Regions from separate parts of the Vibrio mytili genome, predicted to be linked through region 1. Evidence: predicted binding sites of a transcription regulator. Region 1 holds the regulator's gene; each other region holds the start of a gene.
What was found. The regulator PurR, encoded in region 1, represses purine synthesis genes. The targets are predictions, from matches to a motif close to TNANGNAAACGTTTNCNTNA.
Positions count from the first base shown of each region.

Region 2: ONE56_RS05390 (inosine/guanosine kinase) is a predicted target of PurR. The motif match lies at 1,383-1,402, and genes of this name have one in related genera.
Region 3: ONE56_RS03035 (NCS2 family permease) is a predicted target of PurR. The motif match lies at 1,510-1,529, and genes of this name have one in related genera.
Region 4: glyA (serine hydroxymethyltransferase) is a predicted target of PurR. The motif match lies at 1,405-1,424, and genes of this name have one in related genera.

Region 1 is NZ_CP110481.1:1,883,897-1,887,113, forward strand. Features, by position in the region: gene torR (two-component system response regulator TorR) at 1-219, opposite strand, end outside; gene torD (molecular chaperone TorD) at 484-1,131, shown strand; gene purR (HTH-type transcriptional repressor PurR) at 1,507-2,511, shown strand; cyclic di-GMP riboswitch class I at 2,790-2,879, shown strand; gene ONE56_RS08660 (TfoX/Sxy family DNA transformation protein) at 2,996-3,217, shown strand, end outside.
Region 2 is NZ_CP110481.1:1,150,951-1,154,167, forward strand. Features, by position in the region: gene mnmA (tRNA 2-thiouridine(34) synthase MnmA) at 1-874, opposite strand, end outside; gene ONE56_RS05385 (hypothetical protein) at 1,092-1,361, shown strand; gene ONE56_RS05390 (inosine/guanosine kinase) at 1,479-2,783, shown strand; gene ONE56_RS05395 (DNA-binding protein H-NS) at 2,870-3,217, opposite strand, start outside.
Region 3 is NZ_CP110481.1:665,059-668,275, forward strand. Features, by position in the region: gene ONE56_RS03030 (aminoacyl-histidine dipeptidase) at 1-491, opposite strand, end outside; gene ONE56_RS03035 (NCS2 family permease) at 1,549-2,838, shown strand; gene tet(34) (oxytetracycline resistance phosphoribosyltransferase domain-containing protein Tet(34)) at 3,103-3,217, shown strand, end outside.
Region 4 is NZ_CP110481.1:705,708-708,924, reverse strand. Features, by position in the region: gene glyA (serine hydroxymethyltransferase) at 98-1,348, opposite strand; gene ONE56_RS03225 (YitT family protein) at 1,695-2,297, shown strand; gene treC (alpha,alpha-phosphotrehalase) at 2,393-3,217, opposite strand, start outside.

The sequences.
Region 1 (3,217 bases):
TGATTGACTGCGTAACTCCCGGGTCAACATTAATCCATCTTCTCCCGGTAAGTTGATATCCAACATAATAAGATCGACACCATCATTTGATTGAAGCACTTCACGCATTTGTGCGCCACTCTCTGCTTCGCTGACGGTGTAGCCTTCATGTTGAAAGTAACCCACTAGTTTACTGCGGGTTACGACATCATCTTCTACGACTAATACGTGATAGCTCATTTACACCACTTTCTGTTGTGATTTACCGGATCGTATTCTATTCATAATCATTAACATTTCTAGTCATTGTTCGCCAAAAAAGCAAGATTTAACGTTTTTCTTGATTCAAAACAATCTAACGAACACCTATTAACAACTGCATATATTTCAGCATAAATCGTCACAAACATAGTTACTGCTATTCATTTTAATTGATTACACTTATACCCATAACCTCAAACGAATTTATGATGCTCAAGAGAGTGCATTAGCAGGAGCCAAATCATGCAAGAACTTAAGGCTTTCAACGAAAAACGCGCTGAAATTTACTGGTGGTTTTCCAGTCTGTTTGCCAAAGAGTTGACAGAGAAAGAACTAGAGGCGTATCACAGCGTGGAGATAAGAGGCTTTCTATCTGGTTTGGGCGAGAACCCAGCCCTGAAGCCCGCAGTCGATACATTGACTGATGCTCTGAATCGGTTGCAAGTGCGTCACGATGCTCAGTTGGAGCTAGCCGCAGATTTCTGTGAGCTGTTTTTGAAAACACACAAGCACGGTGCACTTCCCTACGCTTCTATGTACATCGGTAGCTCTGGATTACTTAATGATAAACCAGCAGAAGAGATGGAAAGATTAATGGCAGAATTTGGCGTACAGGTGGATGCTAGCTTAAATGAACCCGCAGATCACTTGGCCGTAGAGCTCGACTTTTTAGGCAACATGATCATTCGTTCCAACGAGTTTGAACAAGAAAAGCACATGGAAGAAGCTTTCCTAAAACAAAATGACTTTATTCAAAACCAGTTGATGACATGGCTACCCCAATTCGGTAAAAAGTGCTACCAGCTTGATGAGTTCGGCTTTTATTCCAGTGTGACTCAGTTGCTCATTGCATTTTGTAAACTGGACAGTGGTTATCTGATTGGAGAATAATTATAGCTAATCGTTGTTCTCTGCAAAATTGTGACTTCAAATACACTAAACTGTTGTCTAAAGCATTGCCTGACTGGTGACATCGGGATAAAATGTGAGCGCAAACGATTACATATATTATTTACATGCAAACCGCTCATTTCAGCGGTTTTTGTGTTTTTTGGTTCAATGACTTTCCGTAAATGAAAACAGACAAGGATCATTGAACTCCGCTACTAAAAGCCTTTACCAATAATAGAATAACCAATAATCAACGCGATCTACTCGCTCGTGGTGCGTATTTATTACATGCAATAAAGTGAATGCAAGCACTTTCGCGCAGCCGGTTTTCTCCACTAAGGTATAATCATAGTAGCTCGATACAGGACACTATTTATGGCCACTATAAAAGACGTCGCTCGCTTAGCCGGCGTTTCAACCACTACAGTTTCGCACGTTATCAATAAAACGCGCTTTGTTGCAGAAGCAACTCAAGAAAAAGTCATGAAAGCGGTTGATGAGTTAAATTATGCCCCTAGTGCGGTAGCTCGTAGCTTAAAATGTAATTCAACCAGAACCATCGGTATGTTGGTGACTCAGTCAACCAACTTATTCTTCTCTGAAGTCATTGATGGTGTTGAGAGTTACTGTTACCGACAAGGTTATACTCTGATTTTATGTAACACAGGTGGCATATACGAAAAACAACGTGACTATATTCGTATGTTGGCAGAAAAGCGTGTTGATGGCATCTTGGTTATGTGCTCCGATTTAACCGAAGAGCTAAAAGAGATGCTTGACCGTCATGCTGATATTCCAAAGGTGGTCATGGATTGGGGGCCAGAGAGCTCTCAAGCAGATAAAATCATGGATAACTCAGAGGAAGGTGGTTACATAGCAACTAAGTACCTAATCGATAATGGTCATACTGATATTGCGTGTTTAAGTGGTCACTTTGAAAAACTGGCTTGTAAGGAACGTATTCTAGGTTTCCGTCGTGCTATGGCTGAAGCTGATCTCCCTGTAAACGAGGATTGGATTCTAGAAGGTAACTTTGAATGTGACACTGCCGTATTGGTTGCCGATCAGATCACCGCTATGAAAAAGCGTCCAACAGCGGTCTTTTGCTTCAACGATACAATGGCACTTGGTTTAATGAGCCGATTACAACAAAATGGCATTTCAGTGCCAGATGATATTTCTGTTGTGGGCTATGACAATATTGAGCTGGCAGAGTATTTCTCACCACCACTTACAACCATTCACCAGCCTAAGCGCCGTGTTGGTAAAAATGCGTTCGAAATTCTGCTTGAGCGAATTAAAGATAAAGAGCATGAGAAGCGAATTTTTGAAATGCAGCCTGAGCTGGTCATCCGCAATACGGTTAAAAAACTCAACTGAGTAAAATAGTCTAACAAATAAGCACCTGCGCAAGGTGCTTATTTTTTTCTTAAAAATAACATTTATTAAACCCCCATCTAACTTTTCACAAAACCTCACAAAATAACTCTTTGTTTTATTGTCACTTAATGCAATAAAAGCGTTCTCTTGTTGTGTTAATTGACCACATCAGATAATAAGAATCATAATGCATAATTACGCATTATTTACTGAACGAACATCACACTTTATGAGCTGAAATGTGATATTGATTCAATATCCACAGTATTCTGAAAATGTCACGCACAGGGCAAACCATTTGAAAGAATGGGACGCAAAGCTTCCGGCCTGAACCCTATTTTTTAGTGGAAGGTAGCGGGGTTGCCGATGGCAAATATGCATATAATGAGTTTACCCTTTAATGACATTGTTACTACATGCATTTGCTAATCTCTCGGACCTGATTTTTGGTGGCGTAATATGAATTACACCGAGATAAGACATCATGGATAAACCAATACTCAAAGACTCAATGAAGCTGTTTGAGGCACTTGGCACGATCAAATCGCGCTCAATGTTTGGCGGCTTCGGGCTGTTCGCAGATGAGACTATGTTTGCTCTAGTAGTGAACAATCAGCTTCATATACGAGCAGACCAGCAGTCCTGTTCTCAGTTCGAGAAACAAGGACTAAAACCGTACGTATATAAAAAGCGTGGCTTTCCCGTT
Region 2 (3,217 bases), 730 kb from region 1:
GTGGGTGATCTTTGCCTTGTACAGCAATTAAAACATTACGTTTCAGATCTTTTTCACCGACAAACCACGGTTCTTCGTTACCACCACCGCCTTTGCGGCCACCGATGTGTAAGCCCTTGCGTTGACCTAATGTGTGGTACATCAGACCTTGATGTTGACCGATAACTTCACCGTCAGGGGTTTCAATGTTACCTGGTTGTGCTGGTAGGTAGCGGCTCAAGAAGTCGGTGAATTTACGTTCACCAATAAAACAGATGCCCGTTGAGTCTTTCTTTTTCGCGGTGATTAAATCTTGCTCTTCCGCGATTCGTCGTACTTCTGGTTTTTCCAAATCACCAACCGGGAACAGGCTGCGCGCAACTTGCTCGTGGCTTAATGTATATAGGAAGTAGCTTTGATCTTTGTTGCCGTCTAGGCCACGTAGCATTTGTGGCTTCTCCTGTTTTTCACCAGGTAAAGAGTTCTCTGGGAAAGAGCGGCGCACGTAGTGACCCATTGCAATGTAATCTGCATCCAGTACTTCGTCAGCAAATTCAAGGAACGCTTTAAACTTAATTTCTTTGTTACAAAGAATGTCTGGGTTAGGGGTACGGCCTGCTTTGTACTCAGCAAGGAAATACTCAAATACGTTGTCCCAGTATTCTGCAGCAAAGTTGATGGTGTGTAGATGGATGCCAAGTTTGTCACATACTGCTTGAGCATCGGCTAAATCTTCGGCTGCTGTGCAATATTCTTCGTTGTCATCTTCTTCCCAGTTCTTCATGAACAGGCCTTCTACTTGGTAGCCTTGTTGTTTGAGAAGATACGCAGAAACCGATGAATCAACGCCGCCGGACATCCCGACGATGACTTTCTTTTGGCTGTTATCAGACATTACTAAACACCACTAAAATAAACGGGACGCAGATTCTAACAGAAACCACAGACCGGTGACAGATCCGAGACGTAAATCACAATTCGTTTACGTTGCTTTTTTCGCAACAAAATCACGAGGTAACGATTTTGTAAATGTATACTCAAACGACTTCAGTCTGGTTGGGTATAAAGGATATATATGGCATAGTTGCCCAAAATCCAAGAGGAAATACAAAGTGTCAGACGCAAACCAATTTATGCAAGAAGCCGAACTGATTGAAATCATTGAAAATCAATTAGAAGATGGAACCCCATTAAAAGTAAAAGAAACCCTTATGCGTTTAATGATGATGGGTACGCCCCGTGAAGACGCGGTAGCAATGATGGCTTGCGCTATGTCGATTGAAATATTCGATATTATGAAAAACGAAGGAGAGTTCAATCTAAAACGTTATAGCGAACATCTGGATCAACTTCCAGAATTGAGCTTTATGGAAGGTGAATAAAGGGGATTGAAGAAAAAAATGCTCTGCAAACGTTTGCTATAATAGCGCTTATTGCCGGGTTTTTATTCGCGGTATAGAATCCGTTTTCCAAATTTTTCCCTTACTCAGACTGACAATATGAAATTTCCTGGACAACGCAAATCGAAGCACTACTTTCCTGTTCATGCTCGTGACCCTTTGGTGAGCCAAGCACAAGAAAGCAAAAAGATGACGCGCACCCACATCATCGGTATTGACCAAACTTTAGTGGATATCGAAGCAAAAGTGACGTCGGATTTGATAGAGAAGTACGGTTTGAGTAAAGGCCACTCGCTAGTTATTGATGATCAGAAAGCGGAAGAACTGTATCAGCAATTAAAGCAAGAGAACCTAATTACCAATGAATACGCCGGCGGTACGATCGGCAATACACTTCACAACTACTCAGTCCTCGCGGATGATCGTTCTACATTGCTTGGTGTCATGAGTCAGGACATAAAAATTGGTAGTTACGGTTACCGTTATTTGTGTAACACATCAAGCCGTATGGATTTGAACTATCTTCAAGGCGTCGATGGTGCTATTGGCCGTTGTTTTGCGTTGATTACTGAAGACGGTGAAAGAACGTTTGCGATTAGCGAAGGGCAAATGAACCAACTTCACCCAGATAGCATTCCTGAGAAAATTTTCAAAAATGCTTCAGCCTTGTTACTGACATCGTACCTTGTGCGTTGTAAAAGTGGTGACCCAATGCCAGAAGCAACTATGAAAGCGATTGAGTATGCGAAAAAGTATGAAGTGCCCGTCGTGCTTACTTTGGGTACCAAGTTCGTTATTCAGGACGATCCTCAATACTGGCAAGATTTTATTCGTGACAACGTGACTGTCGTTGCAATGAACGAAGACGAAGCTGAGGCGTTAACAGGCGAATCCGACCCGTTGGCAGCATCAGATAAAACACTTGAATGGGCTGACTTGGTGTTGTGTACAGCAGGTCCAGTTGGGTTGTTTATGGCGGGTTACACTGAAGACAGTGCTAAACGCGAAACCACGCTGCCATTATTGCCTGGCTCTATTGCTGAGTTCAATCGTTATGAATTTAGCCGCCCAGCGAAAAAAGAAGCATGTAAAACACCAATAAAAGTGTATTCGCATATTTCACCGTATATGGGTGGGCCAGAAAAAATAAAGAATACCAATGGCGCTGGTGATGCTGCGTTATCGGCGATTCTTCACGACATGGCGGCGAATAAATACCATAAAGAAAATGTGCCAAACTCAAGTAAGCATAATAATGAATATTTAACTTACTCATCGTTTTCTCAAGTGTGTAAATACGCTAACCGAGCAAGCTATGAAGTTCTTGTTCAACATTCACCACGTCTTTCACGCGGACTTCCTGAGCGAGAGGACAGTTTAGAAGAAGCGTATTGGGAACGTTAATTCACCTCAGGCGGTATGAGGTTACAATAAACAAATAAAAAAGGCTCCAGAAGGAGCCTTTTTTATATAACTGACCAATTCACTAATTAGATTAGGAAATCGTCAAGTGATTTACCTGCATCAAGTTGCTCTTGAATTGCAGATGGTGTGCGGCCTTGGCCTGTCCACGTTTTTTCTTGACCATTTGAATCTGTGTACTTGTATTTTGCAGGGCGAGGGGCGCGCTTAGATTTTGTTTTAGTCTTAGTTTCGCCAGACAGTGCATTAATAAGCGCTTCAACGTCGATACCGTCTTGTGCAATTTTCTCTGCAATTTCGGCCAACTTCGCTTCTTGCTCTGCTTGTGCTGCACGCTCAGCTTCTTCAGATTCTCTGCGTTCTTCTACTACAGTAGTAAGTTTATCTAGAGCTTCTTCTAACTGTTCTAGAGTTAG
Region 3 (3,217 bases), 1.2 Mb from region 1:
AACCAACCTTCTTCGAGGCCGAATGCGCCTGTCATACCTGCTTCTTCGTCAATAGTCAGTAAGACTTCCAGTGGACCGTGCTTGATACCCTTTGAGGCTAAAACTGCAAGACAAGAGGCCATACCAATACCGTTGTCAGCACCCAAAGTTGTACCCTTCGCCGTTACCCATTCTCCATCAATGTAAGGCTGAATAGGATCGGTGGCGAAATCATGAACGGTGTCTTCATTCTTTTGTGGAACCATGTCGATGTGTGCTTGCAGTACGACACCTTTCTTGTTTTCCATGCCTGGCGTTGCAGGCTTTTTGATGAACACGTTGCCAGTAGGATCGCGACGAACTTCAAACCCTTGCTCGCTAGCCCAGTTAATAATGTATTGAGCGAGTGACTCTTCATGTTTTGATGGGTGAGGGATGGAACAAATTTTATCAAAAAACTGCCAAAGGGGAGCAGGTGATAAGGTACTGATCTCAGAATGGAATTCAGACACGTAAGACTCCTTTTGATGTGCTTTACCAAATATACTCTTAAAAATGCAAACCAAATTAGTAGAAGGTTCTGCATTGTTGAGTTTGGTTTAAATAAGGCTAAGGATACCACCACAGCGCACTAACGAGTAGTTGTCGCGGCGAGCATTTACGACTGAGTAGATTGAAAAGTGTCACAATTTACGTACATAAGTACTATGGAGGTGTACAGTAAGCACCATCGGGTCGTATTGACGCTCTTACTGTATCTATGGTTAAAAGTTTTCTAACTTACAAATTTGTAATTAAATTACATCATTATTTTGATCTTTGTCAGTTTTTGTGATTTTTGTGATATTTGTCACTTAAAGTATTGTAATTAATTTTCTTGATGGTATATTTATAACCAGCTTCTGAGAGAAGAATGAAACGCTCAAAGGATGAGTCCGAACCATCGCCTCCAAGGAACCGAGAAATCAACGACTGTTTTAATTGATTTAGAAGGTGATATTTATGAAAGGTTTACCAAGTACAATGTTCTGGACTAACAAGTCTGTTTACACCAGCAACTTTGTATACCCAACAAGCTTTGGCTACTAAACGCAGTCAACGCATGTGACTTGAACAGTTTGTTCACCCCTATAAATTGGAATTTTTTTTCAGTAGTAGTGCTGACCATGATTCGCCGCCACTCAATTTGAGTGGCGTTTTTTTATCTCTCTCTGTTAGACTGTTTAATTTCCAACCAGTAACTTTCTGTTATCTGATTACTTATCCCATTCATTCTATTTTTCTCTAATTCCAAAGCACTTAATGGTTACCAAAGTACTTTTTTACTTTGAAAGTTTACAACATTGTTCAATCTGTGCACTTCCAGAATCTTCATTTCCGATTAAATTATTCTTTATTTATTAGTGGGTAAGCTAAGTGCTAGCGCGATTTTCTAATGAATAGGTTTCATATTCTGGTAAAAAAAATACGTTAGAGTGAAAATTCTATCTGGAATTTGTTAATTGATGACTTTATAATTTTGCCAATCGATTACGCAACCGTTTACTTTACCTATTATAGGATTCGAACATGCTCGAAAGGCTCTTTAAACTCAGTGAAAATGGCACAAATGTGCGCACTGAGGTCATTGCAGGTATTACTACCTTCCTCACTATGGCATACATCATTTTTGTGAACCCAGCTATTTTGTCTGATACGGGGATGGATCGTGGTGCCGTTTTTGTTGCGACTTGTTTAGCAGCAGCGATTGGCTGTTTCATTATGGGACTAGTGGCAAACTACCCGATCGCACAAGCGCCAGGTATGGGACTGAATGCTTTCTTCACCTACTCGGTAGTATTAGGCATGGGTTACACTTGGCAAGTCGCATTGGCGGCGGTGTTTGTATCCGGCCTGCTTTTTATTGCGCTCAGTATATTTAAAATTCGTGAATGGATTATCAACTCGATACCACACTCACTGCGCACAGGTATCTCGGCCGGTATTGGTCTCTTCCTAGCCTTTATTTCATTAAAAAATGCCGGGATTGTTGTTGATAACCCTGCAACCTTAGTTTCTATGGGGCACATAACATCGTTACCAGCCGTCTTAGCATCAATTGGTTTTTTCTTAACTATTGCGCTGGTTCATCGTGGTGTCAAAGGTGCGGTCATGATCGCGATTCTTGCGATCACTGGTCTAGGCATTGTTTTTGGTGATGTGCAATGGCATGGTTTGATGTCGACACCACCAAGTATTGCGCCTACTTTCTTGCAATTAGATTTTTCTGGCTTGTTTGAAGTTGGCATGATTTCCGTCGTGTTTGCATTTTTGTTTGTTGATTTGTTCGACACAGCTGGCACCTTGGTGGGTGTGTCTCAAAAAGCGGGTCTAACCGACGAAAACGGCAATATTCCTCGCTTGAATAAAGCGCTGCTTGCTGACTCTACAGCCACCTCTGTTGGTGCACTGTTAGGCACTTCAAACACGACATCCTACGTTGAAAGTGTGTCGGGCGTTGCCGCAGGTGGCCGTACTGGTCTCACCGCGGTTGTTGTAGGCGTCTTGTTCATTTTGGCACTGCTATTTTCTCCGCTTGCTGGAATGATCCCAGCTTACGCGACCTCTGGCGCTCTATTCTACGTTGCGATCCTTATGCTGTCTGGATTGGTAAGCATTGATTGGCGCGATCTAACAGAAGCTGCTCCCGTCGTTGTCACGTGTCTGGTTATGCCACTCACGTTCTCTATTGCAGAAGGCATTTCACTTGGTTTCATCGCTTATGCTGCGATCAAACTGTTCAGTGGTAAAGGTCGTGAGGTTTCTGCAAGCGTTTGGGTAATGGCAGCCATCTTCATTATTAAATACCTTGCTGGTTAATCATCTTTAGCAAAAGCCAGTGTGAATCGTGTGTTCGCACTGGCTTTTTTATTTTGACATTGTTCACCGAAATCGATTTTTCTACGCTCTCAACGTCGAATTTTGAGATCACCATTGGTATTAGGAAGGGGTTTCGGTAGAATAATCGTTTGCGCAGCTTGAAATCCCCGTATTGGTTCGTTTGTCGAACGCTAGTGAACGGTTCGCATGAATGCGTTTCGCTAGAATTAGGGATGCATATTTTAAAATAATTAGGTTATTACAATGAGTAAAAAATTCATCATCACTTGGGATGCGATGCAGAGCTATTGCCGTGAACTGGCAGAAAAACAGATGCCAGCTGAGCAATGGAAGGGCATTTGGGCCGTGAGCAGAGGTG
Region 4 (3,217 bases), 1.2 Mb from region 1:
GTTCTAGGAGAACACACATAGTTTGCGCGAGCAAATGAGTATGTTCGACACCGAAATCGGCTCACTCTATGAAGAAGCTATTGTTTATAAAGTAAAGTTAGGCGTAAACCGGTAGACGCTTACAGATATCTAGCACTTTCTGTTTTGTCGCTTCAATAACGTCTTGGTTTTCAATGTTATCTAACACATCACACATCCAGTTAGCCAACTCTTTTGCGTCTTCTTGAGTGAAGCCGCGACGAGTGATCGCTGGTGTACCAACACGGATACCTGACGTAACAAATGGGCTACGTGGATCATTGGGTACAGAGTTTTTGTTTACAGTGATGTTCGCTGCACCTAGTGCGGCATCCGCTTCTTTGCCCGTGATGTTCTTGTCGATTAAGTCAACAAGGAACAGGTGGTTTTCTGTACCGTTAGAAACGATCTTGTATCCACGCTCTTGGAACTGAGCAACCATCGCTTTAGCGTTTTGAACAACGCGAGCTTGGTATGCTTTAAACTCAGGCTCCATTGCTTCTTTGAACGCGACCGCTTTACCAGCAATCACATGCATTAGAGGGCCACCTTGACCACCCGGGAAGACAGCTGAGTTCAGCTTCTTGTACATGTCTTCGCCAGCGTTAGACAGGATAAGACCACCACGTGGGCCTGCTAATGTTTTGTGTGTCGTAGTAGTAACAACGTGAGCATGTGGTACAGGAGTTGGGTATTCGCCCGCAGCAATAAGACCCGCTACGTGAGCCATATCAACAAAGAGGTACGCGTCAACTTTGTCTGCAATTTCACGCATACGTTTCCAGTCAACAATTTGAGAGTAAGCAGAGAAGCCGCCGATGATCATCTTAGGTTTGTGTTCAAGCGCAAGAGCTTCCATCTCGTCGTAGTTGATTTGGCCTGCTTCGTCGATACCGTAAGGAATAACGTTGTAGTGCTTACCAGAGAAGTTTACTGGTGAACCGTGAGTCAAGTGACCACCGTGAGCTAAGCTCATGCCAAGTACTGTGTCGCCTGGGTTAAGCAGCGCCATGTAAACCGCACTGTTTGCTTGAGAACCAGAGTGAGGCTGTACGTTCGCATATTCACAACCAAATAGTTCACATGCGCGATCGATCGCGAGTTGTTCCGCTTTATCTACATATTCACAACCGCCGTAATAACGCTTGCCTGGGTAGCCTTCAGCGTATTTGTTCGTTAGCTGAGAACCTTGCGCTTCCATTACACGTGGGCTTGTGTAGTTTTCAGAAGCGATAAGTTCAATGTGTTCTTCCTGGCGAAGAGTTTCTTCCTGGATAGCTGCGAACAGTTCCGCATCGTAATCTGCGATGTTCATATCACGCTTAAGCATCTGTATCTCCTGACTCAGATTAGTACTGAAAGTTGCAAAAAAACTGTTGAATGACCCTACGCAAACGTTTTCGTCACCCTATTGGCGCGCATTCTACATAATTTGATCTAGGTCATAAAGAGAAATTTACAATTTTTCTCATGCAGTTTTTTCATGATGACAAGCAATAATTATCATCGTTGTATTGCAATCGTTTAACGACAATTGTTACCTGTCAATTTTGTGCTTTACACCCTGTAAAACAGCAATTACATAGGTTTACCGTAAATTTTACCCTCTAGCTACCGAAAAGATCATCTTTTTACTATTATGCGACCCTAAATTCTCACCTATGACTATTACTTTGATGGAAAAACACTCAAGAAAAGAAGACTGGATAGCGATCCTCACGGGCACTTTTTTGGTAGCCCAGGGTGTTTTCTTTCTCCAATCTGCAAACCTCCTTACTGGAGGCACAACAGGTTTGGCTTTGCTTATCAGCCAATTTACACCTTTTACCTTCGGTATGCTGTACTTTTTGACTAATTGCCCTTTTTACCTATTAGCATGGAAACGCTTCGGGCGCCGTTTTGCAATAAATAGTGTGATTTCTGGTGCTTTGGTTTCAGTTTTTGCCGATCATCTTTATTTACTGATTTCGCTTGAGTCGGTCAACGACGTCTATTGTGCCGTGGCAGGGGGGATTTTAATGGGACTCGGGATGCTGATCTTATTCAGACACCGCTCCAGCCTCGGTGGCTTTAATGTCCTGTGTTTATTTATTCAAGACAAATTTGGGATATCTGTAGGTAAAAGCCAGATGGCGATAGATGTGTGCATTGTATTAGGTTCCATGTTCTTTGTTTCGCCGTGGATTATTGCTCTGTCTGCTTTAGGGGCATTCGCTCTTAACCTTGTGTTAGCGATGAACCACAAACCACACCGCTATTCTGTAACCTACGGTTCATAAATAACACTCCTTCACACATAAATTAAAAAGGCTTTGGGGAGCACACCAAAGCCTTCATCTCGAACATCAATCCTGGGGGCTGTTGGCGCCCGAGTTTATTCTTCTATCAATAAAATACGAGTTTCGTAAGGTCGTAACACTTGATGATTTGACGCAACCGCGCTCGCTGAGTTTTGATAGTTAGATAGCAAGTTTTTCGCTTTATTCATATCAAAACGGTCTGGCAGTACGCATTCCACCTCTTCACCGTAATAGTTATTAATACACAGCAGCGTTTGTTGGTCGTTTTGGCGAGCGTAAGCAAAAATGCGCTGATGCTCTGGGAGTAAATCTTCATAACGACCATCAGTAATGACAGGCACTTGTTTGCGCAGTTCTATCAAACGTTTGTAGAAGTAAAACACCGAATTCAATTCGGCAACCGCCGCGTCAGCGTTGATATCGGAGTAGTTTTGTGCGATTTCAAGCCAGGGTTTACCTTCTGTAAACCCTGCGTTTTTTTGGCTGTTCCATTGCATTGGCGTACGCGAGTTATCGCGTGACTTTTGCGCCAAAATCGCCATCATGTCCTCGTGCGCGACACCATCTCGGTTGACCATGATGTCGTACATGTTCGTACTTTCAACATCGCGGTATTGACAAAGGTCGGTGTAACCCGGGTTAGTCATACCAATCTCTTCACCTTGATAGATGTACGGTGTACCTTGCATCATATGTACCGATGCTGCCAACATCTTCGCAGACTCCACACGGTATTGTTGATCATCGCCCAGTCGACTAACGACGCGTGGCTGGTCATGATTACACCAGAACAACGCCCCCCATCCTTTACCATTCAATCCGGTTTGCCAATGATTAAAGATTTGCTTTAACTGAATGAAATCAAACGGTGCTTTCGTCCATTTATCACCATTTGGATA